3 regions of the Streptomyces sp. NPDC001536 genome follow, and region 3 is predicted to be linked to each of the others. Evidence: predicted binding sites of a transcription regulator. Region 3 holds the regulator's gene; each other region holds the start of a gene.
What was found. Region 3 encodes HrcA, which represses chaperone genes, less so after heat shock. Its sites were predicted from a motif close to TTNGCACTCNGNNNNNCNGAGTGCNAA; they were not measured.
Positions count from the first base shown of each region.

Region 1: the regulator HrcA is predicted to act here: its motif matches at 2,022-2,048, upstream of groL (chaperonin GroEL).
Region 2: the regulator HrcA is predicted to act here: its motif matches at 2,920-2,946, upstream of groES (co-chaperone GroES).

Region 1 is NZ_JBIAVQ010000004.1:390,096-397,813, reverse strand. Features, by position in the region: gene thrC (threonine synthase) at 1-922, shown strand, start outside; gene ACFY0U_RS14685 (MoaD/ThiS family protein) at 953-1,228, shown strand; gene ACFY0U_RS14680 (cold-shock protein) at 1,669-1,875, shown strand; gene groL (chaperonin GroEL) at 2,212-3,834, shown strand; gene ACFY0U_RS14670 (NADH:flavin oxidoreductase) at 4,041-5,159, shown strand; gene ACFY0U_RS14665 (metallophosphoesterase family protein) at 5,227-6,087, shown strand; gene ACFY0U_RS14660 (MFS transporter) at 6,197-7,660, shown strand; gene ACFY0U_RS14655 (hypothetical protein) at 7,713-7,718, opposite strand, start outside.
Region 2 is NZ_JBIAVQ010000009.1:38,369-46,086, reverse strand. Features, by position in the region: gene ACFY0U_RS24245 (ester cyclase) at 1-656, shown strand, start outside; gene groL (chaperonin GroEL) at 725-2,353, opposite strand; gene groES (co-chaperone GroES) at 2,467-2,775, opposite strand; gene ACFY0U_RS24230 (polysaccharide deacetylase family protein) at 3,014-3,736, opposite strand; gene ACFY0U_RS24225 (polysaccharide deacetylase family protein) at 3,733-4,665, opposite strand; gene ACFY0U_RS24220 (SAM-dependent methyltransferase) at 4,756-5,925, shown strand; gene ACFY0U_RS24215 (cell wall-binding repeat-containing protein) at 5,930-7,718, opposite strand, start outside.
Region 3 is NZ_JBIAVQ010000001.1:510,139-517,856, reverse strand. Features, by position in the region: gene ACFY0U_RS02435 (SpoIIE family protein phosphatase) at 1-490, shown strand, start outside; gene hemW (radical SAM family heme chaperone HemW) at 518-1,750, shown strand; gene ACFY0U_RS02425 (DUF3097 domain-containing protein) at 1,808-2,617, opposite strand; gene ACFY0U_RS02420 (MBL fold metallo-hydrolase) at 2,649-3,380, opposite strand; gene hrcA (heat-inducible transcriptional repressor HrcA) at 3,532-4,548, shown strand; gene dnaJ (molecular chaperone DnaJ) at 4,549-5,685, shown strand; gene ACFY0U_RS02405 (nitronate monooxygenase) at 5,903-6,988, shown strand; gene ACFY0U_RS02400 (16S rRNA (uracil(1498)-N(3))-methyltransferase) at 6,985-7,718, shown strand, end outside.

The sequences.
Region 1 (7,718 bases), on a different contig from region 3:
CCCGACGCACTCCTTCAAGGACCGTGTCGTCGCCCAGGCCCTGGAGGCCGCGCGCGCCTTCGGCTTCACCACGCTGTCCTGCTCCTCCACGGGCAACCTGGCCGGTGCCGTCGGCGCCGCCGCCGCCCGCGCCGGCTTCCGGTCCTGCGTGTTCATCCCGCACGACCTGGAGCAGGGCAAGGTCGTCATGGCCGCGATCTACGGCGGCGAGCTCGTCGGCATCGAGGGCAACTACGACGACGTGAACCGCTTCTGCTCCGAGCTGATCGGCGACCCGGCCGGCGAGGGCTGGGGCTTCGTCAACGTCAACCTGCGGCCCTACTACGCCGAGGGCTCCAAGACCCTGGCGTACGAGATCTGCGAGCAGCTCGGCTGGCAGCTTCCCGACCAGCTGGTCGTGCCCATTGCCTCCGGTTCGCAGCTCACCAAGATCGACAAGGGGCTCCAGGAGCTGATCAGGCTCGGGCTCGTCGAGGACAAGCCGTACAAGATCTTCGGTGCCCAGGCCGAGGGCTGCTCGCCGGTGTCCGTCGCCTACAAGGCGGGCCACGACGTGGTGCGGCCGCAGAAGCCGAACACCATCGCCAAGTCCCTCGCCATCGGCAACCCGGCGGACGGGCCGTACGTCCTGGACATCGCGCGCCGTACCGGCGGTGCGGTGGAGGACGTCAACGACGAGCAGGTCGTCGACGCGATCAAGCTGCTCGCGCGGACCGAGGGCATCTTCGCGGAGACCGCGGGCGGTGTGACGGTCGGTGTCACCAGGAAGCTGATCGAGAAGGGCCTGCTGGACCCGACGCTGACGACCGTTGTGCTGAACACCGGCGACGGACTGAAGACCCTGGACGCGGTGGCGGGTACGGGACTCACCGCGACCATCCGCCCCACCCTTGACTCGTTCCGCGAGGCCGGCCTCGTCTAGGCCCCCGCAACCCCGACCGGAGGTTCAACCGTGAGCGTCAACGTCCGCATCCCCACCATCCTGCGCACCTACACGGGCGGGCAGGCCGAGGTCGCCGCCGAGGGCGCGACCCTCTCCGAGGTCATCGCCGACCTGGAGAAGAACCACACCGGTATCGCCGCCCGCGTCCTCGACGACCAGGGCAAGCTGCGCCGCTTCGTCAACGTGTACGTCAACGACGACGACGTCCGCTTCGAGCAGGGCCTGGAGACGGCCACTCCGGACGGGGCCGGCGTCTCCATCATTCCGGCCGTCGCCGGAGGCTGACCGGGCCCGGTCGTTACCCTCGGTAAGGCCGATTACCAAGAGTTCATCGAATTGCCCCCTCCGTGAGAGAAGCGGAGGGGGCAATTCTCTATGGTTGAGCGCGGTACAGTTGGGGAACCTGCTCCACTCCCCATGCCACCCGCATATGAGTTCTCGCTCCGGATGCGACGAGAAGTAGCCAAAGTGTGCGGTTCTTTTGTGAGCTTTGTTCCTTTTGTGGAGCCCGACTTGCCCAGAATTCGGGCGAATTCTCACTACATTCCGGACCCTTCGCGTCCAGAATTCTCGTCCGATTGACCTGTTGCAGACGGCAGTTGGACAGATACATTCAGCCGCGGTCGACGCGTTCCGGCGCACGCCCCCAATCCGTGGGGGGTGAGGTCTGACCCGGATCCGCGAAGTGTGGATCTGTGCAAGGGCCAGTAATAGGGGAGTTAGGCATGGCTCAGGGCACCGTCAAGTGGTTCAACGCGGAGAAGGGGTACGGCTTCATCGCGGTCGACGGTGGTGCGGATGTTTTCGTCCACTACAGCGCGATTCAGATGGACGGATACCGCACCCTGGAAGAGGGTCAGCGGGTCGATTTCGAGATCTCGCAGGGCCAGAAGGGGCCGCAGGCGGACATGGTCCGACTGGCGACCGGCTGAAGCACGCGCCGACTGATTAGCAGCGACGTTCTTCTTCGAAGGGCCCGCACCTCATGGGGAGTCATGGGTGCGGGCCCTTCGGCGTGCCCGGACCCCTCACGGCCTGCGCGGAGACCCTGCGGCACCTGGTCGATCCCTGAGAGGCGCTTGCACTCGACCATGCCGAGTGCTAATCATTGGCGTTAGCACTCTGAAGGTGAGAGTGACAATGAAGGACCGGGTCGGTGAGGCCCGCAGGCCAGGTGGGGCAAGGAACCACGAGGTGTGCGAGCCGTCCGTCGCGGGCGCGGGCGCGGTCCGAAGGAATCACCCCCAGTCCTGGAGGGACCACTTCACATGGCCAAGATCATCGCGTTCGACGAGGAGGCGCGGCGCGGCCTCGAGCGCGGCATGAACCAGCTCGCGGACGCCGTCAAGGTGACGCTCGGCCCCAAGGGTCGCAACGTCGTCCTCGAGAAGAAGTGGGGCGCCCCCACGATCACCAACGATGGTGTTTCCATCGCCAAGGAGATCGAGCTCGAGGACCCGTACGAGAAGATCGGCGCCGAGCTGGTCAAGGAAGTCGCCAAGAAGACGGACGACGTCGCCGGTGACGGTACGACCACCGCGACCGTTCTCGCCCAGGCACTCGTCCGCGAGGGTCTGCGCAACGTGGCCGCCGGTGCCAACCCGATGGCTCTCAAGCGCGGTATCGAGAAGGCCGTCGAGGCCGTCTCCGGTGCCCTCCTTGAGCAGGCGAAGGATGTCGAGACCAAGGAGCAGATCGCTTCGACGGCCTCCATCTCCGCCGCCGACACCCAGATCGGCGAGCTCATCGCCGAGGCGATGGACAAGGTCGGCAAGGAAGGCGTCATCACCGTCGAGGAGTCCCAGACCTTCGGTCTGGAGCTGGAGCTCACCGAGGGTATGCGCTTCGACAAGGGCTACATCTCGGCGTACTTCGCCACCGACATGGAGCGGATGGAGGCGTCGCTGGACGACCCCTACATCCTCATCGCCAACTCCAAGATCGGCGCCGTCAAGGACCTGCTCCCGCTCCTGGAGAAGGTCATGCAGTCGGGCAAGCCGCTGCTGATCATCGCCGAGGACGTCGAGGGCGAGGCCCTGTCGACCCTGGTCGTCAACAAGATCCGCGGCACCTTCAAGTCCGTCGCCGTCAAGGCCCCGGGCTTCGGTGACCGCCGCAAGGCGATGCTGAACGACATCGCGATCCTCACGGGTGGCGAGGTCATCTCCGAGGAGGTCGGTCTCAAGCTCGAGAACACCTCCCTCGACCTGCTGGGCCGCGCCCGCAAGGTGGTCATCACCAAGGACGAGACCACCATCGTCGACGGCGCCGGCTCCACGGAGCAGGTGCAGGGCCGGGTCAACCAGATCCGCGCCGAGATCGAGAACAGCGACTCGGACTACGACCGCGAGAAGCTCCAGGAGCGCCTGGCCAAGCTCGCCGGTGGCGTCGCCGTCATCAAGGCCGGTGCCGCGACCGAGGTCGAGCTCAAGGAGCGCAAGCACCGCATCGAGGACGCCGTGCGCAACGCGAAGGCGGCCGTCGAGGAGGGCATCGTCGCCGGTGGTGGCGTGGCCCTGCTCCAGGCCTCCGCGGTGTTCGAGAAGCTCGAGCTCACGGGCGACGAGGCGACCGGCGCCAACGCCGTGAAGCTCGCGCTCGAGGCCCCGCTGAAGCAGATCGCCGTCAACGGTGGTCTCGAGGGCGGCGTCGTGGTCGAGAAGGTCCGCAACCTGACCGTGGGCTGGGGCCTCAACGCGGCCACGGGCGACTACGTCGACATGATCGCCGAGGGCATCATCGACCCGGCGAAGGTCACGCGTTCCGCTCTGCAGAACGCCGCGTCCATCGCCGCGCTCTTCCTCACCACCGAGGCCGTCATCGCCGACAAGCCGGAGAAGGCCGCCGCGCCCGCCGGTGGCGGTATGCCGGGCGGTGACATGGACTTCTGATCGACCTCTGGTTGATCAACGTCCTTACCGAGGGCGGCACTTCCTGCGCAGGCAGGGGGTGCCGCCCTCGGGCGTGTCCGGGATCACAGGGCGTACGGAATGCCTGTGGCGGGCGGGGTGGTTGACTCCTACATGCGTATGTCCATGCGCATGCACATACCGTCCGGTACCGGTGCCGGACGGACCGTCCCCGAGGAGTCCCCCACGTGACCGCCCCCGCCTCCCGCGCCGCCGAAGTCCTCTCGCGGCCGACCACGATCAACGGCCTGACCGTCCCGAACCGCATCGTCATGGCGCCGATGACGCGCATGTTCTCCCCGGGCGGCGTCCCGGGCGCGGACGTGGCGTCGTACTACTCGCGCCGCGCGGCCGCGGGCGTCGGTCTGATCGTCACCGAGGGCACCTACGTCGGCCACGACTCGGCGGGCGAGAGCACCCGCGTCCCGCGCTTCCACGGCGAGGAGCAGCTCGCGGGCTGGGCGAAGGTCGCCGAGGACGTGCACGCGGCGGGCGGCACCATCGTCCCGCAGCTCTGGCACCTCGGCATGACCCGCACCCCGGGCAAGGGACCGGTGGCGGACGCCCCTGCGATGGGCCCCTCCGGTGTGCGCCCCGGCGCCGACGAGCCCACCGGCGAGACGATGACCCAGCGCGACCTGGACGATGTCATCGGCGCCTTCGCCGAGGCCGCGGCCGCCGCCGAGCGCATCGGCTTCGACGGCGTGGAGATCCACGGCGCCCACGGCTACCTCGTCGACCAGTTCCTGTGGTCGGGGACGAACCGGCGCAGCGACGCCTACGGCGGTGACCCCGTCGCCCGTACGAAGTTCGCGGCCGAGATCGTGGCGGCCGTACGCGAGACGGTCTCCGCGGAGTTCCCGATCATCTTCCGCTACTCGCAGTGGAAGCAGGAGGCCTACGACGCCCGCCTCGCCGAGACCCCGGAGGAGCTGGAGGCCATCCTGACCCCGCTCGCCGCCGCCGGTGTCGACGCCTTCCACGCCTCCACCCGCCGCTACTGGCTCCCCGAGTTCGAGGACTCCGACCTCAACCTCGCCGGCTGGACCAAGAAGCTCACCGGCAAGCAGGTCATCACGGTCGGCTCGGTCGGCCTCGACGGCGACTTCATCAAGGGCTTCATGGGCGAGGGCTCCCCGCTCCGCGGCATCGACGACCTCCTCGACCGCCTGGAGCGCGAGGAGTACGACCTCGTCGCCATCGGCCGCGCGCTGCTCCAGGACCCGGAGTGGGCGGCGAAGGTACTGGCGGGCCGCACGGACGAACTGAAGCCGTACGACGCGGCGGCGCTGCAGTCGCTGAGCTGAGCCGGGTCGAACCAAGCCGGGCTGAAATGACGGTGTAAGGATCCTCAACTCCCGCTAGTTTGCGGAGATGAGGATCCTTCATCTCTCCGACACCCACCTCGAACGCGCCGACGCCCCCAACAAGCACGGCGTCAACGCCCACGACTCCCTGCGGCTCATGCTCGCCGAACTCCGGCAGGTGCAGGGCGTCGACGCGGTCGTCGTCACCGGGGACCTCGCCAACGACGGGGCGGTGGAGGCGTATACGGCCGTCAGGGAGATGTTCGGGGAGTTCGCGCAGGGGCTCGGTGGGGTGCCCGTCTTCTACACGACCGGCAATCACGACGAGCGCGAGGCCTTCGCCAAGGTGCTGGGCAGCGGGCACGCGGAGCCCGGCCGGGTCCTGGAGTCCGCGGAGGGGGAGCGAGCCGCGGTGAGCATGGTGGCGGGGTGGCGGTTCGTGACGCTGGACTCGCTGGTGCCGGGGCAGGTGCACGGGCATCTGGGCTCCGTCCAACTCGACTGGCTGAGGGGCGTGTTGGCGACCCCGTCCCCCAACGGCACGATCCTCGCCTTCCACCACCCGCCCTTCGCGCTGGACAACCCCCTCCAGCAGCTCTTCGGCCTGCGCAACCCCGCCGATCTGGCCGCGGCGCTCCGCGGCACCGACGTCAGGGTGATCCTCACCGGCCACTTCCACCTCCAGCTCTGCGGTCTCCTGGAGTCCGTCCCGGTGTGGGTCACCCCCGGCGTGGTCAACCGCATCGACCTGACGACGGCTCCGGGCACGGAGCGCGCGGTGCGCGGGGCCTCGGCGTCCCTGGTCGTACTCGGGGGAGTCGCGAGCCCCCTCTTCCACACCTTCCACGCACGCGACCCCCGGGCACACGAGACCGTCTACGAACTGGACGAGGACACGGTGCGGTCCTTCGTGGAGCGGTACGGCTGACGGCGTCGGCCCCCTCTGCCCGAGCGGGGCTGACCTGCGACTCTTGGTTAAGTCAAGCAACTGACTTAAGGTTGCCTCGGTCAATTACTACGCTGATGGAGGCCCCGCCATGTCCGACGCCCCTGCCGCCGCACCACCACGGTCGAACGCCGTGGTCGCGGTGCTGGCCTTCGCCGGAATCGTGGTCTCGCTGATGCAGACCCTGGTGATCCCGATCGTCCCGGAGCTGCCCAGGCTCCTGGACGCCCCGGCGTCGGACACCGCCTGGGCGGTCACCGCGACGCTGCTCGCCGCCGCCGTCGCCACCCCGGTCGTCGGCCGTCTCGGCGACATGTTCGGCAAGCGGAGGATGCTGCTGATCAGCGTCGTCATGCTGATCGCGGGCTCGGTGGTCTGCGCGCTCTCCGACTCCCTGATCCCGATGATCATCGGCCGGGTGCTCCAGGGCCTGGCCTCCGGTGTGATCCCGCTCGGCATCAGCATCATGCGCGACGAACTGCCCGCGGAACGCCTCGCCGGCTCCACCGCCCTGATGAGCGCCTCCCTCGGTATCGGCGGCGCCCTCGGTCTGCCGGCCGCGGCCCTCATCGCCGACAACTTCAGCTGGCACGTCCTGTTCTGGACGTCGGCGGCGCTGGGCGTCGTGGCCCTCGCGCTGGTCTCGTTCCTCGTACCGGAGTCCCGGGTCCGCAGCGGCGGCCGCTTCGACCTGGTCGGCGGCATCGGCATGGCGACCGGCCTGGTCTGCCTCCTGCTCGGCATCTCCAAGGGCGCGGACTGGGGCTGGACGAGCGGCACGACGATCGGCCTCTTCGTGGCCGCGGTCGTCGTCCTCCTGGCGTGGGGCTGGTTCGAGCTGCGTACGGACCAGCCGCTGGTCGACCTGCGGACGACCGCCCGCCGTCAGGTCCTGGTCACCAACCTCGCCTCGATCGCCGTCGGCTTCGCGATGTTCGCCATGTCCCTGGTCCTGCCGCAGCTGCTCCAGCTCCCCTCGCAGACCGGCTACGGCCTCGGCAAGTCGATGCTCGTCGCCGGCCTGGTCATGGCCCCCTCGGGCCTGGTGATGATGGTGACCGCGCCGATCTCGGCAGCTGTGTCGAAGGCCCGCGGTCCGAAGACGACGCTGATGATCGGTGCCCTGATCGTGGCCGCGGGCTACGGCCTCAACATCGTCCTCATGACCGATGTCTGGCACTTCGTGCTCACCGCCTGCGTCATCGGCGCCGGCATCGGCTTCACGTACGGCTCGATGCCCGCCCTCATCATGGGGGCGGTCCCCGCCTCCGAGACGGCCGCGGCGAACAGCCTCAACACTCTGATGCGGTCCATCGGAACGTCGTCGGCGAGCGCCATCGCGGGAGTGATCCTGGCCCAGATGACGACCGACTTCGGCGGCTACGCGCTGCCCTCCGAGAACGGCTTCAAGGCGGTCCTGGCGGTGGGCGCCGGGGCGGCACTGCTGGCGTTCGCGGTGGCCTCCTTCATCCCGCGGCAGAAGCCGGCGGGGGAGACGCCGGCGCCGGCGCCCCGGGACGCCTCCGAAGCGGCGGAGGTCGCGGCCAAGTCGTAGAGCCGGTAAGCGGTAGGGCCCGTCACAGTGGCTGTGGCGGGCCCTTCGCCGTCTACAG
Region 2 (7,718 bases), on a different contig from region 3:
ACCGGCTGATGGACACGTGGGTCGAGCAGACCAAGGGGAAACGGACGGCGACACACAGTGTGATCGGGAAGGACCGGTCGGACGCGTCGCACTTCGTCGAGATCGTGGAGTTTCCGTCGTACGAGGAGGCGATGCGGAATTCCGGGCTGCCGGAGACCGACAAGGTGTTCCGGGAGATGGTCGCGCTGTGCGACGAGATGCCGACCTTCACCGATCTGGACGTGGTGCGGGACGAGCAACTGTACGCGACCACCGCTCGGCGGTTCTTCGAGACGCTGGCCGGGAGCGGGGAGCTGTCGGCGCTCGACGAGCTGGTCGCGGCGGATTATCACGACCACGATCCCGCCAATGAGCAGGACGCCGTCGGGCTCGATGCCATGCGGCAGGAGGTCGAGATGTGGCGGGGGGCCTTCGACTTCGGGTTCACGATCCATGAGCAGATCGCCCAGGGTGACCGGGTGTGCACGCGGTGGAGCTGGAACGGGACCCATGTCGGGGACTTCTTCGGAATTCCGGCCAGTGGGAAGCGGGTCACGATGACCGGGACCACCATTCACCGGTGTGCCCTCGACGGGCGGATCGCGGAGGGGTGGTGGCAGTACGACCGGCTGGGGCTGATGGCGCAGTTGGGTGCGCTGGACGACCTGGAGCAGTAGGGCCGCGGCGGGACGGCGAAGGCCCGGCACCCATGTCCGGGGGCCGGGCCTTCTGCTAGCCGCTCAGGTCAGTGGGAGTGACCGTGGCCGTGGCTGTGGCCCGCCTCGGCCGGCTCCTCTTCCTTCTTCTCGACGACCAGGGTCTCGGTCGTCAGGAGGAGGGAGGCGATGGAGGCGGCGTTCTCCAGGGCGGAGCGGGTGACCTTGACCGGGTCGATGACGCCGGCCTTGACCAGGTCGCCGTACTCGCCGGTCGCGGCGTTGAAGCCCTGGCCCTTGTCGAGCTCGGCGACCTTGGAGGTGATGACGTAGCCCTCCAGGCCGGCGTTCTCGGCGATCCAGCGCAGCGGCTCGACGACGGCCTTGCGGACGACGGCGACACCGGTGGCCTCGTCGCCGGTCTTGCCCAGACCGCCCTCGAGGACCTTCGCGGCGTGGACCAGAGCGGAGCCACCACCGGAGACGATGCCCTCCTCGACCGCGGCGCGGGTCGCGGAGATGGCGTCCTCCAGACGGTGCTTCTTCTCCTTCAGCTCCACCTCGGTGGCGGCGCCGACCTTGATCACGCACACGCCGCCGGCCAGCTTCGCGAGGCGCTCCTGGAGCTTCTCGCGGTCCCAGTCGGAGTCCGTGTTCTCGATCTCGGCCCGGATCTGGGCGACGCGGCCCGTGACGTCCGCGGAGTCACCGGCACCGTCGACGACCGTGGTGTCGTCCTTGGTGATCGTCACGCGGCGGGCGGAGCCCAGCACGTCCAGACCGGCCTGGTCGAGCTTGAGGCCGACCTCCTCGGAGATGACCGTGGCGCCGGTGAGGACCGCGAGGTCCTGGAGCATCGCCTTGCGGCGGTCGCCGAAGCCGGGGGCCTTGACCGCGACCGCGTTGAAGGTGCCGCGGATCTTGTTGACGACCAGCGTGGACAGGGCCTCGCCCTCGACGTCCTCGGCGATGATCAGCAGCGGCTTGGAGGCACCGCCCTGGATGACCTTCTCGAGCAGCGGCAGCAGGTCCTGGATCGAGGAGATCTTGCCCTGGTTGATCAGGATGTACGGGTCGTCGAGGACGGCCTCCATACGCTCCTGGTCCGTCACGAAGTACGGGGAGAGGTAGCCCTTGTCGAAGGCCATGCCCTCGGTGAAGTCCAGCTCCAGACCGAAGGTGTTGGACTCCTCGACGGTGATGACACCGTCCTTGCCGACCTTGTCCATCGCCTCGGCGATGAGCTCGCCGACCTGCTGGTCCTGGGCGGACAGCGCGGCGACGGCGGCGATGTCCGCCTTGTCGTCGATCGGGCGGGCGGTCGCGAGGAGGTCCTCGGAGATCGCGGCGACGGCCGCGTCGATGCCCTTCTTCAGCAGCGCCGGGGAGGCACCCGCGGCGACGTTCTTCAGGCCCTCGCGGACCAGCGCCTGGGCGAGCACGGTGGCGGTGGTCGTACCGTCACCCGCGATGTCGTTGGTCTTGGTCGCCACCTCCTTCACCAGCTGCGCGCCGAGGTTCTCGTACGGGTCGTCGATCTCCACCTCGCGGGCGATCGTGACACCGTCGTTGGTGATGGTGGGAGCGCCGAACTTCTTGTCGATGACGACGTTGCGGCCCTTGGGGCCGATCGTCACCTTGACCGTGTCGGCAAGCTTGTTGACGCCGCGCTCAAGGGCGCGACGGGCGTCCTCGTCGAACTTCAGGATCTTCGCCATGGGAGCGGTTCAGCCCTCTCGGAAAACGTGGGTGAAACGAACTGCGCCCCTGACGCCCGGCTTCATAAGGTCGCGGGGGCCCGGGGCGCAGCTCGGAAAAACTTGAGGTGGTTTTACTTCTCGATGATCGCGAGCACGTCGCGAGCCGAGAGGACGAGGTACTCCTCGCCGTTGTACTTCACCTCGGTGCCGCCGTACTTGCTGTACAGCACGATGTCGCCGGTCTTGACGTCGAGCGGCAGGCGCTCGCCGTTCTCGAAGCGGCCCGGGCCCACGGCCAGGACGACGCCCTCCTGGGGCTTCTCCTTGGCGGTGTCCGGGATGACCAGGCCAGAGGCGGTGGTCTGCTCGGCGTCGAGCGGCTGGACCACAATGCGGTCCTCGAGCGGCTTGATGGCAACCTTGGAGCTGGTGGTCGTCACGATCCGACCTCCCCCTTCGGAGATCTCACGGGGTTAACTGTCTGAGGTGGCGACCAGGTGGATCCGTCGTCGCGGGTGCCGGACCTGCCCGTCGCTATTGGCACTCTCCAGGGGGGAGTGCCAGACCCGAGACTATGACTGCGATTAGCACTCGGTCAAGCGGAGTGCCAATTCACCGCGGCGCGGCGGTCCGAGGACACCGCCACGGGGGACTCCTCGGACATCCCGGCGGGTGTCCCTACAGGTAGTCCTCCAGCCGCCCCACCCTCAGCCCCGCCCTCCGGATCTCCCCCAGCGCCCTCTGTGTGCGCTCGACCAGCGTCAGCCCCGTCGTCCCGATGGAAGCCACGGAGATGATGTCGCCCGGCAGCAGCCGCCGCTCGCCCTTCGGGTACGTCAGGTGCTCGTCCCCCATCGACGCGCGCCACAGGACGACCGCCGTGACGCCGCAGTCGGCGGCGGCGCGCAGGGTGGTGGTGTCGTACGTGCCGTAGGGCGGGCGGAAGAGGCGGGGGCGGATGCCGAAGCGGGACTTGAGCTTGTCCTGCTGGCCGCAGATCTCGGCGCGCTGCCCGGCGTAGGGCAGACCGCGCAGGGCGGTGTGGTCCAGGGTGTGGTTCTGGATCGAGGCGCCCACCGACTGGAGGCGGGCGAAGTGCCCGTACCCGGGGCCGACGACGCTGTCGGTGAGGAACATGCTGACGGGCAGCCGCCGTTCACGGACCAGTTCGACGAAGCGCGGGTCCTTCTCGGCACCGTCGTCGTAGGTCAGGAAGACGACCTTGTCGGAGGTGGGGACCCGCCGCACAACGGAGGGCACCCCTGTCCCGGAACCCGTCGCCGTCGCGCCGTACGACCCCGCCTTCCCGCCCAGCCGTTCGACGGGGCCGACGGACCGGGCGCAGCCGGCGAGCAGCATGACCGCCGCCAGGACCGCGGCGGCCGGTGCTCGCGAACTCACAGGTAGTCCTCCAGGCGGGCCACCGCGTACCCCTCGGCCGTGACCTTGTTCAGGAACCGCCGGATCATGTCGGGCATCGTGCCCTTCCACTCCTCGCGGCCGCGGAAGTGACTCAGCACGATGTCACCCGGGCGGATCCTGCGGTCCCACTCGCGGTAGTCCCAGCGGTCGACGAAGACCTCCTCGTTCCAGATCGGGGCGTACTTCACCCCGCAGGACTTCGCGGCGCGCAGGGTGTCCTCGTTGTAGTTGCCGAACGGCGGGCGGAAGAGGGTGGGGCGCTTGCCGTAGCGCTTCTCGATGACGTCCTGCATGCCGCAGATCTCGCGCTTCTGGCGGGCGTAGGACAGGCCCGGCAGGTAGGGGTGATGGAGCGTGTGGTTGTACAGCCCGACCCCCCGGTCCTGCATGTCCTTGAAGTAGCCGTAGTCCTCCTTGGCCAGGTAGTCGCTGAGGAAGGCGGTGTACGGGACCTTCAGCTCGCTCATCATCCGCAGGAACGCCGGGTCCTTCTCGGCGCCGTCGTCGATGGTGAGGAAGACGATCTTCTCCTTGGTCGGGATCGTGGTGAAGACCGGCGGGAGACCCTTCTCCTCGTGGCCGTCCACCTCGAAGCCCTTGCGGGTCGTGATCCTCGGCTTCTTCGCGGGCGGCGCGGGCGGCGCCAGCGGGGCTCTGGCCAGGCCCCAGCGTTTCGCGACCTTCGCGGAGGCGCGGAGCTTCATGGCGTACGAGTCCAGGGCGCGGGCCGGAGCGGCTTTCAGGGGCTGCTGGCCGGGTGCCGGACGCACCGGGCGCACCTCGGTGCTCCCGCCCTGCGCACAGCCCGAGGCGATGACGGCGACGGCGAGCACGGCGATCCCGGCACGGGCGCGGGCGCGGGAAGCACGCTTCGCCCGGCTTTTGTCATTTTGTACGACTGATCCCATGGCGCCGGATCCTCGCAGGCCACCGCCCTGCTCCCGGGCCGACACCGCCGCCGGAGGCGGACCGTCCACCGACTGGCCCACAATGTCCCGGTGAACGACCTCGCCCCTCTCCTCACCCCCGAGGGCCGCGCCCTCCTCGACACGGTGCGCGACACCGCCCCCGCCGACGAACTCGCCGTCGCCACCCGGCTGCGCCGCGAGCACCCGGCCGACCTGGTGTCGGCGGCGCTCGGCCAGGCCCGGCTGCGGCAGCGGGCGGTGGTGAAGTTCGGGGCCGAGGACGCGGGGCGGATGTTCTTCACGCCGAACGGGGTGGAGCAGTCGACGCGGGCGAGTGTGGCGACGTATCGCGCACAGCGGCTCCGGGAGCTGGGCGTCACCTCCGTCGCCGACCTGTGCAGCGGCATCGGGGGCGACGCCATCGCGCTCGCCCGGGCCGGGATCCAGGTGCTCGCCGTGGACCACGATCCGCTGACCGCGGCCGCGGCGCGGGCCAACGCCGACGCGCTGGGGCTCGCCGACCTGATCGAGGTGCGGGAGGCGGATGTCACGGACGTCGACACCTCCCCGTACGACGCCGTGTTCGTCGACCCGGCCCGGCGGTCCTCCAAGCGCGGCCGGATCTTCGACCCCGAGGCCTACTCGCCGCCCCTGTCCTGGGCGATCGACACCGCCCTCAAGGCGCCCCACGCCGCGCTGAAGATCGCCCCCGGCATCCCGCACGAGACCGTCCCCACCGAGGCCGAGGCCGAGTGGATCTCCGACGGCGGGGACGTCAAGGAGGCGGTGCTGTGGTTCGGGACGGCACCGGGGGCCGTCCGGGCGACCCTGCTGCCGGGTCCGCGCACCCTGCTGGGGCGGGGTCTGCCCGACCCCGAAGTCCGCCCCGTCGGACGGTACTTGTACGAACCCGACGGCGCCGTCATCCGCGCCCACCTGGTCGCCGAGGTGGCCGAGGACCTGGAGGGCGGGCTGATCGACGCGACCATCGCCTACATCACCGCCGACGAGCCGCACGTGACGCCGTATGCGACGGCGTACGAGATCACCGACCAACTCCCCTTCAACGTGAAGAAGTTGAAGGCCCTGCTGCGCGAGCGCGAGGTCGGGATCCTGACCGTGAAGAAGCGCGGGTCGGCCGTGGAGCCGGAGGAGCTGCGCAGGAAGGTGCTGCCGAAGCCGTACGGGAGCAGGTCGGCGACCGTGTTCCTGACCCGGGTCGCGGGGGCGCCGACGATGCTGGTCGGCGCCCCCGTGTGACCGGCTAGCGGGTGGCCGTCGTCCGCAGTGCGGTGAGGCCGGAGCCCGCGACGAGCGGCGCCGAGGTCGAACTCGCCGCCGGCTCCAGGCCGTTGTAGTACGGCGTGTAGCCCCACTGGCCGCTGCTCGCGCTGATCGCCGCGCCCGCGGAGTTCAGCGCGGCCGTCGACACCGAGCCGGTGCCGCCGAAGACGGCCAGGTAGTTGAGGCTCGCGGCGCCCTTGACCAGGTAGGACTTGGTGTCGGCGGAGAGGGTGTCGGCCTTCGTCCACAGCAGGGGGCCGTAGACGTTCATCGCCGCGGCGGCCGAGACACCGCCTCGCCAGCTGTCGACGTACGCCAGCGCCGCGTTGCGCGGGCCGCCCCACCAGAATCTGGCGAGGGCCGCCGCGGTGGCCTCGTGGGTGCTGCCCGTCACCGGGTAGTAGGAGTACGTCGAGGGCCAGTTGGAGAACGCCGTGTGCGTCAGCGCGTACTTCGCCGAGCCGCCGACCGTGATGATGTGGGTGTCCCGCGGGTCGAGGCCGTTGAGATAGGACTTCACGGACGCGGTCAGCTTGTTGCCCTCGTTGAGGACGACCACGGCCTTGCCGCTCTTGCCCAGGGCGCCCGCGGCGGAGGCCGCGGCCAGCGCCGAGTGGTAGTCGGTGCCGGTGGAGAGGAAGACGTCGGTCGGGGCGCTGGTGATCGACTTGGCGACGGCGACCGAGGTCGAGTAACGGGACGTGCCCGCGAGGCGCTTGGGCTTGAAGCCGAGCGCGGTGACCTTCGTGGAGACGCTGTTGCTCAGGACGGAGCTGCCGCCGAGGAGGTAGACCGTCGCGCCGGGCTTGAGGATGCGCTTGAGCTCGCTCTGCACGGCGGAGCTCACCGAGGTGGCCGAGGTCAGCAGGACCGGGCCGCCCTTCTTGCCGGCGAGCGCGGCGGCGGTCAGCGCGTACGCCTGGCTGTCCTTGGAGACCAGCACGGCGGCCGAGGCGTTCTTCAGACCGGCCTCGCTCTGGCCGACGGTGTTCCAGGTCCAGCGGGACGCGGCGATGTTGCTGCCGTAGACGTCGGCGCCCCAGACCCGGCCGACGCCGTTCTTGCGCAGCGGCTGCCAGGCGGGCGAGCGGCCCCCGTACGGGAAGACGGCGCCCCGGGTCACCGCGTCCGCGGTGATGGTCAGGACGGCGTTGCCCCCCGTGCAGCAGCCGCCGGTCTCGGTGGTGCCGTGGTCGAAGTGGACCACCATCCGGTCGCTCGCGGGCGCCCAGGACGGGGAGTCGTAGTCGGCGGTGTCCTCGGTGAGGCGGCGCTCGCCCGTGCCGTCGGTGTTGATGGAGAACAGCTGGTTGCGGCCGTCGACGCTGCGGATGAAGGCCAGCTTGGTGCCGTCCGGCGACAGGGCGGGCGCGGCGGCGTTCGTGACCAGCGTGGTCTGGGTGCCGGCGGCCGCGTCGTAGAGCACGATCGACGGCGTCTTGGTGGCGCAGGCCGAGCCGTTGCGCTGGAAGACGACGACGCTGTCGACCGCGGCGGCGCTCGGGTGGGTGTCGCAGCCGCCGCCGCTGGAGAGCAGCGCGGTCGCGCTGCCGCCGCCGGACGGGACGGAGTAGAGCTTCTTGGCGGCGGCGAAGACGATCCGGCTGCCGGAGGCCCAGTACGTCGGGTGGGACGCCGAACGGCCGCTGTAGGTCCCGTCGTAGACCGTGGTCGAGGTGCCGCCCGCGACGCTCACCGTGCGCAGGGTGCCGGCCTGTTCGAAGACGATCCGGCTGCCGTCGGGCGCCCAGGCGGGTGCCTCGTCGTCG
Region 3 (7,718 bases):
CGCCACGGAGGCCGCCGACGCCGCCGCCCGCGCCCTGATCGCCGCGGGCGGCCAGGCCCTGACCGGCGACGGCCCCCAGACCCGCTTCCTCTCCCTCCTCTACGGCGAGCTGGCCCCCTTCGACGGCGGAGTGCGCTGCACCCTCGCCTCCGCCGGACATCCGCTGCCGCTGCTCCTCGGCGCGGGCGGCGAGGTCCGCACCGCCGCCCGGCCGCAGACCCTGCTCGGGGTCGTCGAGGACGAGACGTACACCAGCGAGACCTTCGAGCTGCGGCCCGGCGACACCCTGCTCGCCGTCACGGACGGGGTGACGGAGCGCCGCTGCGGCCCCCGCCAGTTCGACGACGCCGACGGCCTCGCGACGGCCCTCGCCGGCTGCGCCGGGCTCACCGCCCCGCTGATCGCGGAGCGCATCAGACGTCTCGTGCACGAGTTCGGCGTACGGCCGCCGGAGGACGATCTCGCGCTGCTGGTGCTCCAGGCGGAGTAACCGTCACGGTCCTGGACAATGGAAGGCATGCCTTCCGCACTCCCCGACGGCGAGCCCGTCCCCGACGACGGCGCGCTCCCCGCGTCCGCGCTCGCCGGGTCCGCCGCCCGCCCCCTCGGGTTCTATCTGCACGTTCCGTACTGCGCGACCCGCTGCGGCTACTGCGACTTCAACACCTACACGGCGACCGAGCTGCGCGGCACCGGCGGCGTCCTCGCCTCCCGCGACAACTACGCCGACACCCTGATCGACGAGATCCGGCTGGCCCGCAAGGTTCTCGGCGACGACCCGCGCCAGGTCCGCACGGTGTTCGTCGGCGGCGGTACGCCGACCCTGCTGGCCGCGGACGATCTCGTACGGATGCTGGCGGCGATCCGTGACGAGTTCGGTCTGGCGCCGGACGCGGAGGTGACGACGGAGGCGAACCCGGAGTCGGTGGACCCGGTGTACCTGTCCACCCTGCGGCAGGGCGGCTTCAACCGGATCTCCTTCGGCATGCAGAGCGCGCGGCAGCACGTACTGAAGGTGCTCGACCGCACGCACACCCCGGGCCGCCCCGAGGCGTGCGTGGCGGAGGCCCGGGCGGCGGGTTTCGGCCATGTCAACCTCGACCTGATCTACGGCACCCCGGGGGAGTCGGACGACGACTGGCGGGCGTCGTTGGAGGCGGCGATCGGTGCCGGCCCGGACCATGTCAGCGCGTATGCCCTGATCGTCGAGGAGGGTACGCAGCTGGCCCGTCGTATCCGGCGCGGCGAGGTCCCGATGACCGACGACGACGTCCACGCGGACCGGTACCTGATCGCGGAGTCGGTGCTGTCCGAGGCGGGCTACTCCTGGTACGAGGTCTCCAACTGGGCCACCTCGGAGGCGGGGCGCTGCCTCCACAACGAGCTGTACTGGCGCGGTGCCGACTGGTGGGGCGCGGGGCCCGGCGCGCACTCCCATGTGGGCGGGGTGCGCTGGTGGAACGTGAAGCATCCGGGGGCGTATGCCGCGGCGCTGGCGGCGGGGAAGTCGCCGGGGGCGGGACGTGAGCTGCTCTCGGACGAGGACCGCCGGGTCGAGCGGATTCTGCTGGAGTTGCGGCTGCTGGAGGGGGTGCCGTTGTCGCTGCTGCGGGAGGAGGGGCTCGCGGCTTCTCGGAGGGCGCTTTCGGAGGGGCTGCTGGATGCCGGGCCGTATGAGGAGGGGCGTGCGGTGCTGACCCTGCGGGGGCGGCTGCTGGCCGATGCGGTGGTGCGGGACCTGGTGGACTGAGAGGTTGTTGGGCGGCTGCGGGTGCGTTGTGGCTGGTCGCGCAGTTCCTCGCGCCCCTTAGGTGGGTGCAGTCACGAAGTCGATCAGTTCCTCCACCCTTCCCAGCAGCTCCGGCTCCAGGTCCTTGTACGAGTTCACTCGCTTCAGGATCGCCTGCCACACCGCGCCCGTGTTCTCCGACGGCCAGCCCAGGGCCCGGCACACGCCCGTCTTCCAGTCCTGGCCGTGGGGCACGCGCGGCCAGGACTCGATGCCCAGGGACGACGGCTTCACCGCCTCCCAGATGTCGATGTACGGGTGGCCCACCACCAACGCGTGTTCGCTCGTCACCGCCTGTGCGATGCGCCACTCCTTCGTGCCCGGCACCAAGTGGTCCACGAGCACACCGAGCCGGGCATCGGCGCCGGGGTCGAACTCCTCGACGATCCTCGGCAGGTCGTCCACGCCCTCCAGGTACTCCACGACCACGCCCTCGATGCGCAGGTCGTCGCCCCAGACCTTCTCCACCAGTTCCGCGTCGTGCCGGCCCTCGACGTAGATGCGGCCGGCGCGGGCCACGCGGGCGCGGGCGCCGGGGACGGCCACCGAGCCGGATGCCGTACGGGTGGGCCGTAGCGGCGCCTGACCGGTGGGACGTACGAGCGTCACCACCCGGCCCTCCAGCAGAAAGCCCCTCGGCTCCATCGGGAACACCCGGTGCTTGCCGAAGCGGTCCTCCAGGGTCACCGTGCCCGCCTCGCAGCGGATCACCGCACCGCAGAAACCGGTGCCGGGCTCCTCGACCACCAGGCCGGGCTCCGCCGCGACCTCGGGGACGGGCTTCGGCTTCTTCCAGGGAGGGGTCAGATCGGCGGAGTACTGGCGCATTCGGATGACGATAGGAGAAGCCCGCCACCGGCTAACGCGACACGCCGAAACGGGTGGCCAGAGCGTCGCGCTGGCGTCGTACGAACGCCGCGTCCACCACCGCTCCGTGACCGGGCACGTACAGCGCGTCCTCGCCGCCCAGGTCGAGGAGGCGGTCCAGCGCCGCAGGCCAGTGCGACGGTACGGCGTCGGGGCCCGCCTGCGGTTCGCCGGACTCCTCGACCAGGTCGCCGCAGAAGACCACCTCGGGAGCGCCGGGGACCAGGACCACGAGATCGTGGCCGGTGTGGCCGGGGCCGATGTTCGCCAGCAGGACCTGGCGGCCGCCGCCCAGGTCGAGGGTCCACTCGCCGGAGACCTCGTGGCGGGGACGGGGCAGGGCGTCGACCGCCTCGTCGGCCAGAGCGGTGTCCAGACCGTTGCGGATCGCGTCCGCGCGCAGTTCCTCGCGGGCCTGGTGCTGGTCGAACAGCGCGCCCATGCCCACCGGCCCGTACACCTCCGCCCCCGCGAACGCCGCGGCCCCGAAGACATGGTCGAAATGGGGATGCGTCAGCGCGAGATGAGTCACACGATGCCCGGCGAGTGATTCGGCCCGCGCCCGCAGCCGCGCGCCCTCGCCGATGCTCGACCCGGCGTCGATCAGCAGGGCGGTCCCCGCACCGACGACCAGCCCCGCCGTGCAGTCCCAGCCCGGGAGCCGGCACCGCCCGACCCCGGCCGCCACCCGCTCCCACCCCAGCTCTTCCCAAGTCACCGTCATACGGCGACGCTAGCCGTACGAGGGGTCGCGGCAGGACCGACCTTGCCCGGGCGGTACCCCACCGCCGTACACTGGGCCGGGGAACGCTGGCACTCGGGCGGACAGAGTGCCAGGCAAGGCGCCGAGGGAACGACTTCTGGAGGTGTGCGCGATGCTGAGTGAACGCAGGCTTCAGGTGCTGCGCGCCATCGTCCAGGACTATGTGGGCACAGAGGAGCCGGTCGGTTCCAAGGCCCTCACCGAGCGGCACAGCCTCGGTGTCTCCCCGGCGACGATCCGCAACGACATGGCGGCCCTGGAGGACGAGGGGTTCATCGCCCAGCCGCACACCAGTGCCGGGCGCATCCCCACGGACAAGGGCTACCGGCTGTTCGTCGACAAGCTCGCGGGCGTCAAGCCGATGACCGCGCCCGAGCGGCGCGCCATCCAGAACTTCCTCGACGGCGCCGTCGATCTCGACGACGTGGTGGCCCGGACCGTACGGCTGCTCGCGCAGCTCACACGGCAGGTCGCGGTGGTGCAGTACCCCTCGCTCACCCGGTCCACCGTGCGCCATGTCGAACTGCTCGCGCTGGCACCCGCGCGCCTGATGCTCGTGCTGATCACGGACACCGGGCGGGTCGAGCAGCGGATGATCGACTGCCCGGCGCCCTTCGGCGAGACGTCCCTCGCCGATCTGCGGGCCCGGCTCAACAGCAGGGTCGCGGGCCGGCGCTTCAGTGATGTGCCGATGCTCGTCGAGGACCTCCCCGAGGGCTTCGACCTGGAGGACCGCGGCACGGTCTCGACGGTGCTCTCCACTCTCCTGGAGACGCTCGTCGAGGAGAACGAGGAGCGGTTGATGATCGGCGGAACCGCCAATCTCACCCGCTTCGGACATGACTTCCCCCTCACTATCCGTCCGGTGCTCGAAGCCCTGGAGGAGCAGGTCGTGCTCCTCAAGTTGCTTGGTGAGGCCGGGGATTCGGGCATGACCGTACGCATCGGTCATGAGAACGCCTATGAGGGACTCAACTCCACGTCCGTCGTGTCGGTCGGCTACGGTTCGGGCGGCGAGGCAGTCGCCAAGCTCGGCGTGGTCGGACCGACCCGCATGGATTACCCGGGAACGATGGGAGCGGTACGCGCAGTGGCACGGTACGTCGGACAGATCCTGGCGGAGTCCTAAGTGGCCACGGACTACTACGCCGTTCTCGGCGTGCGTCGCGACGCGTCGCAGGAAGAGATCAAGAAGGCCTTCCGTCGGCTCGCTCGCGAGCTGCACCCGGACGTCAACCCTGATCCGAAGACCCAGGAGCGGTTCAAGGAGATCAACGCCGCTTACGAGGTGCTGTCGGACCCGCAGAAGAAGCAGGTCTACGACCTCGGCGGCGACCCCCTGTCCCAGGCGGGCGGCGGTGGCGCGGGCGGCTTCGGGGCCGGTGGGTTCGGGAACTTCTCGGACATCATGGACGCGTTCTTCGGTACGGCGTCGCAGCGGGGTCCGCGGTCGCGTACGCGGCGGGGCCAGGACGCGATGATCCGGCTGGAGATCGAGCTCGACGAGGCGGCCTTCGGCACGACGAAGGACATCCAGGTCGACACGGCGATCGTGTGCACCACCTGTAGTGGTGAGGGCGCGGCGCCGGGGACCTCCGCCCAGACGTGTGACATGTGCCGCGGGCGCGGCGAGGTGTCGCAGGTGACGCGGTCGTTCCTGGGGCAGGTCATGACGTCCCGGCCGTGTCCGCAGTGCCAGGGGTTCGGGACGGTCGTGCCGACGCCGTGCCCCGAGTGCGCGGGCGACGGTCGCGTACGGTCCCGGCGCACCCTCACGGTCAAGATTCCGGCCGGTGTGGACAACGGCACGCGGATCCAGCTCGCCGGTGAGGGTGAGGTCGGGCCCGGTGGCGGTCCCGCCGGTGACCTGTACGTCGAGATCCATGAGCTGCCGCACTCGCAGTTCCAGCGGCGTGGTGACGATCTGCACTGCACGGTGACGATTCCGATGACCGCGGCGGCGCTCGGTACGAAGGTGCCGCTGGAGACGCTGGACGGGCTGGAGGAGGTCGACATCAGGCCTGCCACGCAGTCCGGGCAGTCGATTCCGCTGCACGGGCGTGGAGTCACGCATCTGCGGGGCGGGGGTCGTGGTGACCTCATCGTCCATGTCGAGGTGCAGACGCCGAACAAGCTGGATCCGGAGCAGGAGCGGTTGCTGCGGGAGCTGGCGAAGCTGCGGGGTGAGGAGCGGCCTACGGGGCAGTTCCAGCCGGGGCAGCAGGGGTTGTTCTCGCGGTTGAAGGACGCGTTCAACGGTCGGTGACCGGTGAATCGGTAGAGGGCGGCTGCGGGCGGGGTTCTTTCCTCGCCCCCGCCGCCCTCACCCGTTGGAGGATGCGGGACCGGCACGGAGCGTTCCAGGCTGAAAAGTGCTGGTCGGTGTGGGTGGATCAGGGCTCTCACCCGCTGCCCATTCCCCTGTCCTATGCCAGCGGAAGGCCGGATTCGGACTTGTTCGGTGGACGTGACAACATGCGGGCATGTCCTCCGCACTGACCGATCTTTTCCCCCATCCGATCGTGCAGGCCCCGATGGCGGGCGGCGTCTCCGTGCCGCAGCTCGCCGCCGCCGTGTCCGATGCCGGGGGGCTCGGGTTTCTTGCCGCCGGGTACAAGACGGCGGACGGGCTGTATCAGGAGATCAAGCAGCTGCGGGGGCTGACCGGACGCCCGTTCGGGGTCAATCTGTTCATGCCGCAGCCGGAGTACGCCGACCCGGCCGCCGTCGACGTGTACGCGCACCAGCTGTCCGGCGAGGCCTCCTGGTACGAGACCGAGCTCGGGGACCCCGACAGCGGCCGTGACGACGGGTACGACGCCAAGCTCGCCGTACTGCTCGACAACCCGGTGCCGGTGGTGTCCTTCCACTTCGGCGTCCCCAGCAGCGAGGTGCTGGAGTCCCTGCGGCGCGCGGGCACCTTCACCCTCGTCACCGCGACCACCGCCGAGGAGGCCCTGGCCGTACAGCGGGCCGGCGCCGACGCGGTCATCGCGCAGGGCGTGGAGGCCGGCGGGCACCAGGGCACCCACCGTGACATCCCGGAGAACGACGGGGCCGGCACAGGGCTGCTGTCGCTCCTCGGGCAGATCCGCGAGACCGTCGGCATCCCGATCGTCGCCGCCGGCGGCATCATGCGCGGCAGCCAGATCGCCGCCGTCCTCGCCGCCGGTGCCAGTGCCGCGCAGCTCGGCACCGCCTTCCTCGCCACCACCGAGTCCGGCGCCGCACCCGTCCACAAGCAGGCGCTCACCAACCCCCTGTTCGTCCGCACCGAGTTGACCCGCGCCTTCTCCGGCCGCCCCGCCCGCGGGCTCGTCAACCGCTTCATGCGCGAACACGGCCGTTACGCCCCCGCCGCCTACCCGGAGATCCACCACCTCACCTCCCCGCTGCGGAAGGCCGCCGCCAAGGCCAAGGACGCGCAGGGCATGGCGCTGTGGGCAGGGCAGGGCCACCGCATGGCGCGCGAGCTGCCCGCCGGGCAGCTGGTGGAGGTGCTGGCCGCCGAACTCGCGGACGCCCGGACAGCGTTGTCGGGCTTCCCGAAGGGCGGTGACCTGCGATGACGGCTCCCGTGTTCGTGGTCGAGCACTTCGACGCCGGGGACGGCGGACGGTATGTCCTGGAGGGGCCCGAGGGGCGACACGCGGTCTCCGTGAAGCGGCTCCAGCCCGGCGAGGAGGTCGTCCTCGCCGACGGCGCCGGACGCTACGCGGTGTGCGACGTGATAGGCACCGAAGGCAAGGACCGGCTGATCGTCCACATGACCTCGGTGTCCGAGGAGCCGGAGGAGTCCCCCCGCATCACCGTCGTCCAGGCCCTTCCCAAGGGCGACCGCGGTGAGCTGGCCGTCGAGACCATGACCGAGACCGGCGTCGACGCGATCGTGCCCTGGCAGGCCGCCCGCTGCATCACCCAGTGGAAAGGCGACCGCGGACTGAAGGCCCTCGCCAAGTGGCGGTCCACCGCCCGCGAGGCGGGCAAGCAGTCCCGGCGCTTCCGTTTCCCCGAGGTCGCGGACCTGGCCACCAGTAAGCAGGTCGCGGCGCTGCTCGCCGAGGCCGACTTCGCCGCCGTGCTCCACGAGAGCGGTGACGAACCGCTGGCCACCGTCGAACTCCCCACCGAGGGCGACATCGTGCTCGTCGTCGGTCCCGAAGGGGGCGTCTCCCCCGAGGAGTTGGCGCTGTTCGAGGAGGCGGGGGCTAAGCCGTACGTCCTCGGGCGTACCGTGCTGCGTACATCGACCGCCGGGACCGCCGCGACCGCCGTGCTCCTCGCCCGCACCGGCCGCTG